Regions from separate parts of the Paraburkholderia sp. CI2 genome, predicted to be linked through region 3. Evidence: predicted binding sites of a transcription regulator. Region 3 holds the regulator's gene; each other region holds the start of a gene.
What was found. The regulator FNR, encoded in region 3, switches genes on or off when oxygen is low (the NO sensors DNR and NnrR bind a similar motif). The targets are predictions, from matches to a motif close to TTGATNNNNATCAA.
Positions count from the first base shown of each region.

Region 1: HDG32_RS03745 (universal stress protein) is a predicted target of FNR. The motif match lies at 1,541-1,554, and genes of this name have one in related genera.
Region 2: nifA (nif-specific transcriptional activator NifA) is a predicted target of FNR. The motif match lies at 1,820-1,833, and genes of this name have one in related genera.

Region 1 covers NZ_JACHDL010000001.1:819,496-822,774, reverse strand. Annotated here, with positions in the region: gene HDG32_RS03750 (helix-turn-helix domain-containing protein) at 1-743, opposite strand, end outside; gene HDG32_RS03745 (universal stress protein) at 965-1,432, opposite strand; gene HDG32_RS03740 (FadR/GntR family transcriptional regulator) at 1,714-2,403, shown strand; gene HDG32_RS03735 (acyl-homoserine-lactone synthase) at 2,459-3,052, opposite strand; gene HDG32_RS03730 (hypothetical protein) at 3,209-3,279, shown strand, end outside.
Region 2 covers NZ_JACHDL010000025.1:65,322-68,600, reverse strand. Annotated here, with positions in the region: gene nifA (nif-specific transcriptional activator NifA) at 1-1,669, opposite strand, end outside; partial or broken gene HDG32_RS36730 (transposase) at 2,074-2,715, opposite strand; gene HDG32_RS28080 (hypothetical protein) at 2,935-3,177, shown strand; gene HDG32_RS28075 (hypothetical protein) at 3,174-3,279, shown strand, end outside.
Region 3 covers NZ_JACHDL010000012.1:66,423-69,701, reverse strand. Annotated here, with positions in the region: gene HDG32_RS18120 (universal stress protein) at 1-156, opposite strand, end outside; gene HDG32_RS18115 (response regulator) at 823-1,230, shown strand; gene fnr (fumarate/nitrate reduction transcriptional regulator Fnr) at 1,247-2,029, shown strand; gene HDG32_RS18105 (PAS domain S-box protein) at 2,152-3,252, shown strand.

The DNA.
Region 1 (3,279 bases), on a different contig from region 3:
TCGACGATGTGAATGTGCTTGCCTCGCGTGTCGATCAGGCCGCGTTTTTGAAATCTTGACAGGGTACGGCTGACCGTTTCGAGCGTCATGCCGAGGTAGCTGCCCATGTCCTCGCGCGTCATTCGCAGATTGAATTCCGACCACGAGTAGCCGCGCTGCGCATTGCGCTGTGACACGTCCAGCAGGAAGGCGGCGACGCGTTCGTCGGCGGACAGCGAGCCGAGCACCATCATCTGCGCGGCTTCGCTGACGATCTGCGCGCCCAGTAGCTTGTGCATGCGCTCCTGGATCGAACTGATTTCGCGACACAGCAGCTTCAGCGCGCTATATGGAACGATGCACACCGTGCTGTCTTCCAGCGCGACGGCGCTGCACGCATGGACGTCCGCGCTGATGCCGTCGAGCCCGAGCGGCTCGCCGGCCAGACGCAGCCCGGTGACCTGCTCGCGGCCGACGCGGTGGACCATCACAGTCTTCATCGAGCCGGAGCGCACCGCGTAGATATTGTCGAAGCGGTCGCCGCTGCGATACAGCGCTTCGCCGCGCGGCACCGAGCGCGCCGAACAGATCAGCGTTTCGAGCTTCGGCAGTTCCTCCGCCGACAGCCCCTGCGGCATGCAGATCTCACGCATCGAACAGCTGGAGCAGCGCGCGGCGGTACGTGCGGCTGCGCGTGCCGCCACGGCCTCGCGGTTGCCGGCGGAGCGGGTCGAGGAACGGGTCACAGCAGTAGGATTGAGCATGTTCGATTATTGGTAGTGGTGAAATTGTCCCACCCGCTATGACCCGCAACTGGCGGCAAAGTGACACGTTCGCTGCTCGGCAGTCCGAGCAACGGCGGTGCTCTGACGAAGGTGAGAAGGTGAGCCGCCGCGGCCTATATCGACGTCGCCCGTCGACGGGTAGCGTGGCTCGATTCCGGCAAGGCAGGGCGTGGCGTGCCGCCCTGCGCCTGATGAAAGAGTCAGGCGGGTTCCTTGTCGGTGCCCGCGGCGGACGGTACCAGCAGAACCGGAAGAGTGGCCTGGCGCACACAGCGTTCAGCGACGCTGCCGAGAATCAGCCGCTGAAAGCCACGCCGACCGTGCGTGCCCATCACGAGCAGGTCGGCGTTGAATTCGGCGGCGGCCTGCAGCACGATCTCGGCGACATCGCCGAGCGACGAAGCCTCGGCGACCGCCGGGTTGCCCTTCACACCTTGCTCGGCCATCACTTTCGAAAACTCGGCACGCAGCTCCTGGCCTTCCTCGATCAGGCGGTTGCGCAGGATCGACGGGTCGTAGCCGGGCGCCTCGAAGTACATCGGCGTGTTTTCGACGACATAAAATGGCCGCAACACCGCGCCATTCGATTTGGCGAGATCGAGCGCCGCTTCGAACGCACGGCGTGAGGTATTGCTGCCGTCGACCGCTACAAGGATGCGTGTGTACATATCGGCTCCGCGTCAAAAATGCGTCTGCCACATTGCTAGCCGCGGCAGGTTTATTGATCTTTTATACCAATGAAGCTTAGATGATCGCCGGAAAAGATGCACCGGACCAGGATGTAAATCAAACATTTGCCAAATAATCCGGCGCGGCGCGGACAAAATGGCGGGCGCGGCGGCGTGCGCGAAGCGGCCTGGCATGCTTACAACCCGTAAAACTTTGCTGAAGCCGAAACAGGGTTGGCCTTACAATCAAGCCATATTCAGACAAGCTGGCCAGTCCGCTGATGAACGATCGAAAAACCAAGGGCTTACCCGAGCAGATCTACGGCGACATTCTCAACCGCATCCTCGAAGGCGAGTACAAGGAAGGCGAGCGATTGCCGACCGAGCACGCGCTGGCGGAGCGTTTCGCCACGTCCCGACCGACCGTGCGCGAAGCGCTCGCGCGATTGCGGGCCGACGGCATCATCTCGACGCGGCACGGCTCTGGCACGACCGTCGCGCGGCGCCCCGATCCGGACGTACGCCGCTTCGCGCCGCTCGAAACGCTGTCCGATATCCGCCGCTGCTATGAGTTTCGCATCGTGACCGAGGCGGGCGCGGCCGCGCAGGCAGCGCTGAAGGCCGACGCCGACGACATCGCCGCGATCCAGCACGCGTGGGACGAGCTCGAGCGCATCATCGAGGCGCAGGGGATCGGCGCGAAGGATGACTTCCTGTTTCATCAGGCGGTCGCGCGCGCGTCGAAGAATCCGTTTTTCATCACGGTGATGTCGTTCATCGAGGAGCAGATCCTGTTCAGCATGAACCTGTCGCGCAATCTGTCGCTCGTCAAGACGGTGGAGCGGCAGCGGCTGGTGCAGGCCGAACACATGGCGGTGCTCGACGCAATCCGCCGCAAGGACGCGGCGGGCGCGGGGGCCGCAATGCGCGCGCATCTCGAGAACGCGCTGGAACGGATGTTCGGTTCCTGAGTCCGCGCGCGGGTGAAGGCGTCGCGACTTTTGTCAGGCCGCGCTTCGGCGCGGCTCAAGCAGCGACGGCGACCGGCCCGAACAGCGAGGTCAGCGTTTTCGCGCTCACCGCGACGTCGAGCGCGACGGCCCGCTCGATGCCAATCTGCAGCGGCGGCCCGAGCCGGCTGATGTCGAGGCCGGCTCGGCGCAGCATCCTCTCGATCGGCGTGGTGGTCACCGTGACGTAATGCGTGATGCCCATGCGCTGCGCGAAGCGCATCACTTCCTGAATTGCGCGGATTGTCATATCCGTGAAACCAAACGACTGTTCCTCACCGCCGGTTTCGATCGCCCAGCGGCTCAGTTCCCAGATATGTCGCCCGACCGGCGCGGCCGCGCCATGCAGTAGCTGCGGGAAGGTGTCTTTCAGCATGTTCGGACCTTCGGTCGGCATCAGGCGCCAACAGCCGCGCAACCGTTCGTCTTCGCCCTGAATCAGCATGTAGTACGGCCCGAGCGCGTCGTAGCCGTCTATCTCCATTCCCGCGATGGTCGGAATTTCCCAGCCGAGCCGGCCGTGAAAGACACGGGCGCGCAAGCGGTACATCTCGTTGATCAGTTCGTTGTCGAATTCCTGCCGGAGTCCAATTCGGATCGTGGTTTGCATGACGTTCTCCTGTACGCGTTGGGGGGCTGCCAGATACGCAGGAAAACTTATGCATTCTGAATCTTTGCGCCACCTACCTACCTGGATAGGTGTGGATGCTTATCGGGTATATCAGAATTCAGACTCGTCTCCGCCCCCAACCTACAAGGGTCCAAAATGGAACTCCTCGACAATCACTGGCAACCGCAAACCCACCTCCAGGCGCGTCCTTCGGAGGTCTCTTCGGC
Region 2 (3,279 bases), on a different contig from region 3:
CGCCAGCCGCTAACGGAGCCCGCTCGCTGCCGACAGGCTGGACCGCAGCTGCGCCCGACGTGACAGCCTCAGCCCGCGGCGTAGCCGGCTTCACGGGCACTGGTACGATTGGCCCGGGCTGCAGCGCAATTTCGTCCGATCGGCTCTTCCACAGCATCGCGGACAGGCACTGGCCGTGGCAGCAGGCAAAGTCGTTTCTCACGATCGCTGGTCCCGGCGCCAGGGTCGCGCTCCGCTGCACGCAATTCTCGAGCTCGCGGACATTGCCGGGAAAACCGCAGTTCATCAATACTTCAATCGCGCTCGCATCGAAGGTCAGCGTACGGCCGTTCTCGCTGTTGAAATTCTTGAGAAACTCAACGGCGAGGAGCGGAATATCACTGCGCCTTTCACGCAACGGCGGCAACAGCAAGGGAACCACGCAGAGGCGATAATAAAGGTCGGCACGGAACTCGTTGCTTGCCACCGCCTCTTCCAGGTTTTTATTCGTGGCGGCAATCACGCGAACATCGACCTTAATGGTCTGGTTGCTGCCGACGCGCTCGAATTCTTGCTCCTGCAGGACGCGCAGCAGCTTTGCCTGGAACGAGGCCGAGATCTCGCCGATCTCGTCCAGAAACAGCGTCCCCTTGTCGGCGAGCTCGAAGCGCCCCTTGCGCGAATTGAAGGCGCTGGTAAAGGCACCCTTCTCATGACCGAACAATTCGGATTCCAGCACCGTCTCATGGAGCGCCGCGCAATTGAGCTTGATGAAGGGCCGCTTGGCGCGCGGCGACAGCTCGTGAACGGCCTTGGCGACCAGCTCCTTCCCGGTACCGGATTCGCCGCGCAACAGAACTGTGCTGTTCGATTCGGCTACCACCGCGATCTTCGCGAGCAGCCCGCGCAGCGCCGGGCTGTCGCCAATGATCCCCTCGATCTGAAACTTCTCACGCTCACCTGCAGGGTGCTTGAGCTCGGACAATGGCTTTTGCAGCCCGTCCTTCCCCGCCATCAATCGCTCGCGGTCGCTCTTGAAAAAGCGATGCAGCTTCACCGTCTGCCCCACCAGGTTGGCGACCATGGTAAGCAGCCGCACGTCGTAATCGAGCCGGAAGTTCGACCCATAGTCCAGGATGCGGTCGATGGTCAGCGTGCCTATGACTTTCGCGTCGATGCGAATAGGGACGCCAATGAACGATACTCGCATGTTGTCGGAGGCACCGAGCACGCCCATGTCGGCGGCACTGAAGCCCGAATGCACCGCTATGTTCTCGGCGACGAGCGGCCTGTCCGTCGCCATGATCTGGTCAATTGCCTTCTGCGGCAGGCGCATCCGGTAGTGCTCATCGCTGCCTTCGCTCCAGTCCGCGCCAACGGTAATGTCCGGTACGCCATCATCGTCGAAGAGAGAGACGATACCGAGCCGCATCTGAACAAACGATTGCAGGAGATCGATGACGTTGGCCAACGTGACTTCGAGCCGGTAGGGGGCGGTGAGTACCTTCGATATTTCGAAGATGCCGGTAAGCACGCTCTCGTGCCACTGCACAATAGGAACCGCGTGGTCCGTCTCGGACTTTGAGCCAGGCCTTTCGCGTACGGAAGCGATATGCAGCATGACGACGTCCCCGTTGTGGGGACCGTGCTCCCCGTCACCTTGTTCGGATTTGCGGGCATTGTGTTGCATATCATCCTCGATCTAGCGCCCAATTTCACGGGCTGACTTCAAAAGATAATGCCCTTTCATGGAAGGACGGTGAAACTGTAGTGCCCTGATGTACTTATTTTCTGCTTTTGCGATTTCGCTGCGTGGATTCCGTTAGGAACGCGAGTTCCCTTGATGTCGCTCAAATCAACTGCGATTTGTCTACTCCAGGTGCAGCCGATTACAGGTGTCGTCCATCATTGATTGCTGCCTCGGCGCCCGTGAGATAACTCGCCGCATCCGAGCATAGGACGAAGATGATCTATCTTTGCGACCGCTTCGGGCGTGCCCACCCGGCGCAGCGGGATATTTGGCACAAGAAGCGCTTCCGTGTCGGGCGACAAAATGTCCGTCTTGAACTGGCCGAGGACGTAGGGAAACTGTTTTCAGATCGTTAGATGCGAGCCTATCGGTCCGATCAATCTGGTTTGGTAAGTCATGGCTGCGTTAGCGTAACGTTTGAAGTGCAAAAAAAGCCCCTCCGGGCTCCAGGTGCCAGCCATCCTCACTACCTCTATTGTTTTGGCAACCCCAAGTATCTTCACGACGCGCTTCAGGTTGTAGGCCAACACCTGTAGACTCATTTCGGTGCTGACCCGTCCGAGCGTTCGGGTCAGGAAGTGTGTGGCCCCCAATCCAGTGCTTCAGCGTGCCGAAGACATGTTCGACAGTGCTTCCGCGGATGGTCATTGCGTCCGGCTTGCGCTCTAGCCGACGCTGCATGGCCTCAACTATATGCTCATGTTCCCATCGTCGAATGCGCCGGTAGTCGCTGGGTGACATCGTTCCTTGAGCGGGCAGGCGCTGGGCCAGTAGCCGTCGTACTTGCGCACGTTCTGGCCAAGGAAATCGAAACCGTCTGCAATGTTCGTGATCCGGGTCTTCTCTTCCGAGCGCTCCAGACCTTGAGCGGCAATAAACTGCCTGACCGCCGGAAGCACCTCGAATTCGAGCACTTCTTTCGACATACCGCTCACAATAAAGTCATCGGCGTAGCGAACGACGTTGAGTTGGGCCTTGCTACGTGCCGCCGCGGTGAGATTACGCTCGGTCATCAGAGCATCGAGCACGACGAGCAGATTTAGATCGAGGCCCTTGAAACGCATGATCCCAACTTATCCATAGTGTGGATGCGTTCCATCAAAACAATCGATTTTACGAAATGTACGGCATGGAGGATAGTGTTCCTGGTAAATCCATTTCAATTTCGCAAACCTGCTGGCGCCTTCGTCGTGCCGGGGTAGCGGATGAAGTGTGTCGTAGAACTGAGCGAAGCCGAGGAAATGACGTTGCAGCAGTTGTCGATCAATCACGTGCATCGGGACTCGCGCACGCGAGCGGCGGCCCTGTCGCCGCTCGGACACAGGATCAAGCGCAAGCTCACCGCCGAGCAACTCGGCGTGAGCGGGCAGTCGATCTGTGACTGGCTCACGCATGGCGCAACAGCGGCGTGTCCGGCCCGATGGGCGGCCATAACGGTGGGCACATGAAGCACCACTGGCGACGCTTCATCACCTGGACGAAGGAAATCGCAGATCCCGAACTCGCTGAACTTTCTCGGCGGACATGGCACCAAATTTCAAGTCAATTTC
Region 3 (3,279 bases):
GAAAGCCACATCGGCATTGTCCGACCACTTGCCGTGCCCTACCACGCAGCAGGCTTCGAGTGTGGCGCCCGTCAGCTTCGCGAGCTTCAGCGCCTCGGCAAAGGCGCGCTGCGCGCTGGGACTGTCGTCGAGCGCAACCAGAATTCGTGCATACATGTTGGACTCCCTGTGAAAGCGCTGGCATGAACCGAAGCGGTGCCGTCGCGTGTCCGCGCCGACAGTGTGAAGCGCGCGCCGCCGCGCGGCTTGACGCAGGTCAATGGCTCGCCGCTCGGGAGCTGGTTGCGCACGTCCACCGGGATCGTGACCTGGCCCTTCGAAGTGATAGTTGCTGCTGCCATAGTGGCACCTCCGATGCTCCTAGCATTTAGGTAAGGAGAAGAAAAAGGCAAGGACGAAATGGCCGCACGCCGATGAGGTATTTAACAGCAGACAGGCTAGAAACGCCGGGCAGCCTCGGAAGGCAGCGTCCAGACGTTATCGTCTATCGTGCCAGCACGGTCTACGATGAGCAGGAGTGGGAAATATCGATAATTTGCATCGTAGGCACGTCTTCCCCGGCAGTAACAAGCCCACTCAGATACTTACTATTCTTCGAATAATTGAAAATACATAATGGCCGGTCTATCGCACAGCTTTCCACTTCTTTAATGCCACTTCGTATTAATATATTTTCGACGCCGATATGTTCGCCCGTCACTTCTGATTGAACAGCAAAGCAGCCACACCATAGGAATATTCCTACAACATTACCCGAACTCCTAGCGCCGCTTAAATCCCCGCCGATATATTTCTGAGATGAGGTTGCCAATACTGGTCGGTATGGACACCGCCCCGCCAGCCACCTTATCGAGAGTCTTCCTCGTCGACGATGCGACCGAGGTCCGACGCCGGCTTGCTTGCCTGATCGCGCTGATTCCCGGCATCGAAATCGCCGGCGAGTCCGCCGGCGTCGAGCACACGTTCGACGACATCGTCGCGAGTCGCGCCGATGTCGCGGTGCTGGACCCGTGCTTCTCGGGCAAGACCAATCTGCTGCTGCTCGCGGCGCTGTCGCGGGTGCGGCCGTCCATCGTCAGCATCGTGTTGACCAATCATTGCGCGACGGCGTTTCGCCGAGCGTGCGAAGCGGCGGGCGCCGACTTCTTCTTCGACAAGACCTCGGACTTCGAACTCGCCTGCCGTGCCATCGAAGCGATTGCCTATGCGCGTCGTGCGCATCCGGTCTGACCGCCAGGAGCCGATCATGCAAGTTGCCGCAGTCTGTGAACCCCGCCACGACGCGCCCCGCACTTCGCACGTCGTACCGATCCACGTCGTGCCACGCACCGCGGCCACACGCTACGCCGTGCCGCGCTGCTCCACCTGCGCGATGCGCGCGATCTGCATGCCGCCCGAGCTGACATCCGACGAACTGAGCCGACTCGACACGTTGATCTGCTCGACGCGCTCGATCAAACGCGGTGATCCGCTGTATCGCGCGGGCGACGCATTTCAAAGCATCTACGCGATCCGCGCCGGATCGTTCAAGACCGTGGTCATGCATCGCGACGGCCGCGAGCACGTGACTGGCTTCCAGATCGCCGGCGACTCGCTCGGCCTCGACGGCATCAGCGAGGGCAAGCAGAATTGCGATGCGATCGCGCTCGAAGACAGCGTCGTGTGCATCATTCCGTTCGCGCAGCTCGAAGCAATCTGTCGCGAGATGAAGCCGATGCAGCATCACATCTACCAGATGATGAGCAGCGAGATCGTGCGCGAATCGAGCCAGATGATGCTGCTCGGCACGATGAGCGCCGAACAGCGCGTCGCGACGTTTCTGCTGAATCTGTCGAAGCGCTTCAAGGCGCGCGGCTTTTCCGCGGCGGAGTTTAATTTGCGCATGACCCGCGAGGAAATCGGCTGCTTTCTGGGCATGAAGCTCGAAACGGTGAGCCGGATGTTCTCGAAGTTCCAGCGCGAGCGCCTCGTCAAGGCGAACGGCAAAACGATCCGCATCGAAGACGCGGAAGGACTGGCTCGGGTTTGAACGCCGACGCGACGCTCGCCTCACGTTTGTTCGCGGGACATGCGGGTTGGAACAAGCGCTCCCGAACTGATATAACTCGGTGCGTTGCGGTGCGCGACCTTGCGTGACCACCCGGAGGAGCGATGGGTCTGTCGAGCGGCGAGTCTTCCTGCTTCACCGGTGCGGCGTCCGTGTCGGACGTGCCAGTAGAGGATCGCTATTTCATGTTGATCGATGCGGTTCAGGACTATGCGATCTTCATGCTCGACGTGTCCGGCCGCGTGACCAGCTGGAATCCCGGCGCACAGCGCATCAAGGGCTACGCGCCCGAAGAAATCATCGGCCAGCATTTCTCGAAGTTCTATACCCCGGAAGACATCGCGGCCGGCAAGCCCGCCCGCGAACTGGAAATCGCCGCAGCCGTAGGCCGCGCCGAGGACGAAGGCTGGCGCGTACGTCGCGACGGCTCGCGTTTCTGGGCCAACGTGGTCGTTTCCGCCGTGCACGACGCGTCGGGCGCGCTGCTCGGCTTCGCCAAGATCACGCGCGACCTGACCGAGCGTATGCGCCTCGCGGAACTCGAACGCGCGAATCAGGTATCCACGCACGTGCAGATCGCCCGCGAAAACGAGCAAAAACGTATGGCGCGCGAACTGCACGACGATCTCGGCCAACGGCTGACCGCGCTGAAAATGAGCGTCGCGCTGCTCGAAGCGAAGCTGAAAAGCCAGGCCGACACCGAGCCGCTGGCCGCGCAGACGCACGAACTGCAAAAGCAGATCGACTGGATGGCCGCTTCGCTGCGGCGTATCGCCGCCGATCTGCGGCCCCCGCTGCTCGACGACCTCGGGCTCGCCGCCGCGCTCGACTGGCTGGCCGAAGACTTCACGAAACGCTACAACGTGCGCTCGAGCGTGCATCTCGAACCGGCCGAGCCGGTATGCGGCGAATTCGCGGCGACGGCGCTGTTTCGCATCGTTCAGGAGGCGTTGACGAACGTCGCGCGGCACGCCAAGGCCAGCCGCGTACGCCTCGACATGACCTGCGCGGGCCCCATCGTATCGCTCGATATCGAGGATGACGGCGTGGGTGTCGCGCTGGATCGGTCGCAGGGAACAGATTCATTCGGTTTGCTCGGCATTCGCGAACGCGTGCGGCAGTTGCGCGGCAACGTGTCGTTCACCAGCTCGCCGGGCCATGGCTTCAGGATCTCGATCCAGATACCGGCCGACGCGCTCGCGTAATGCTCACGCGCTGTCGCGCCCCGCTGT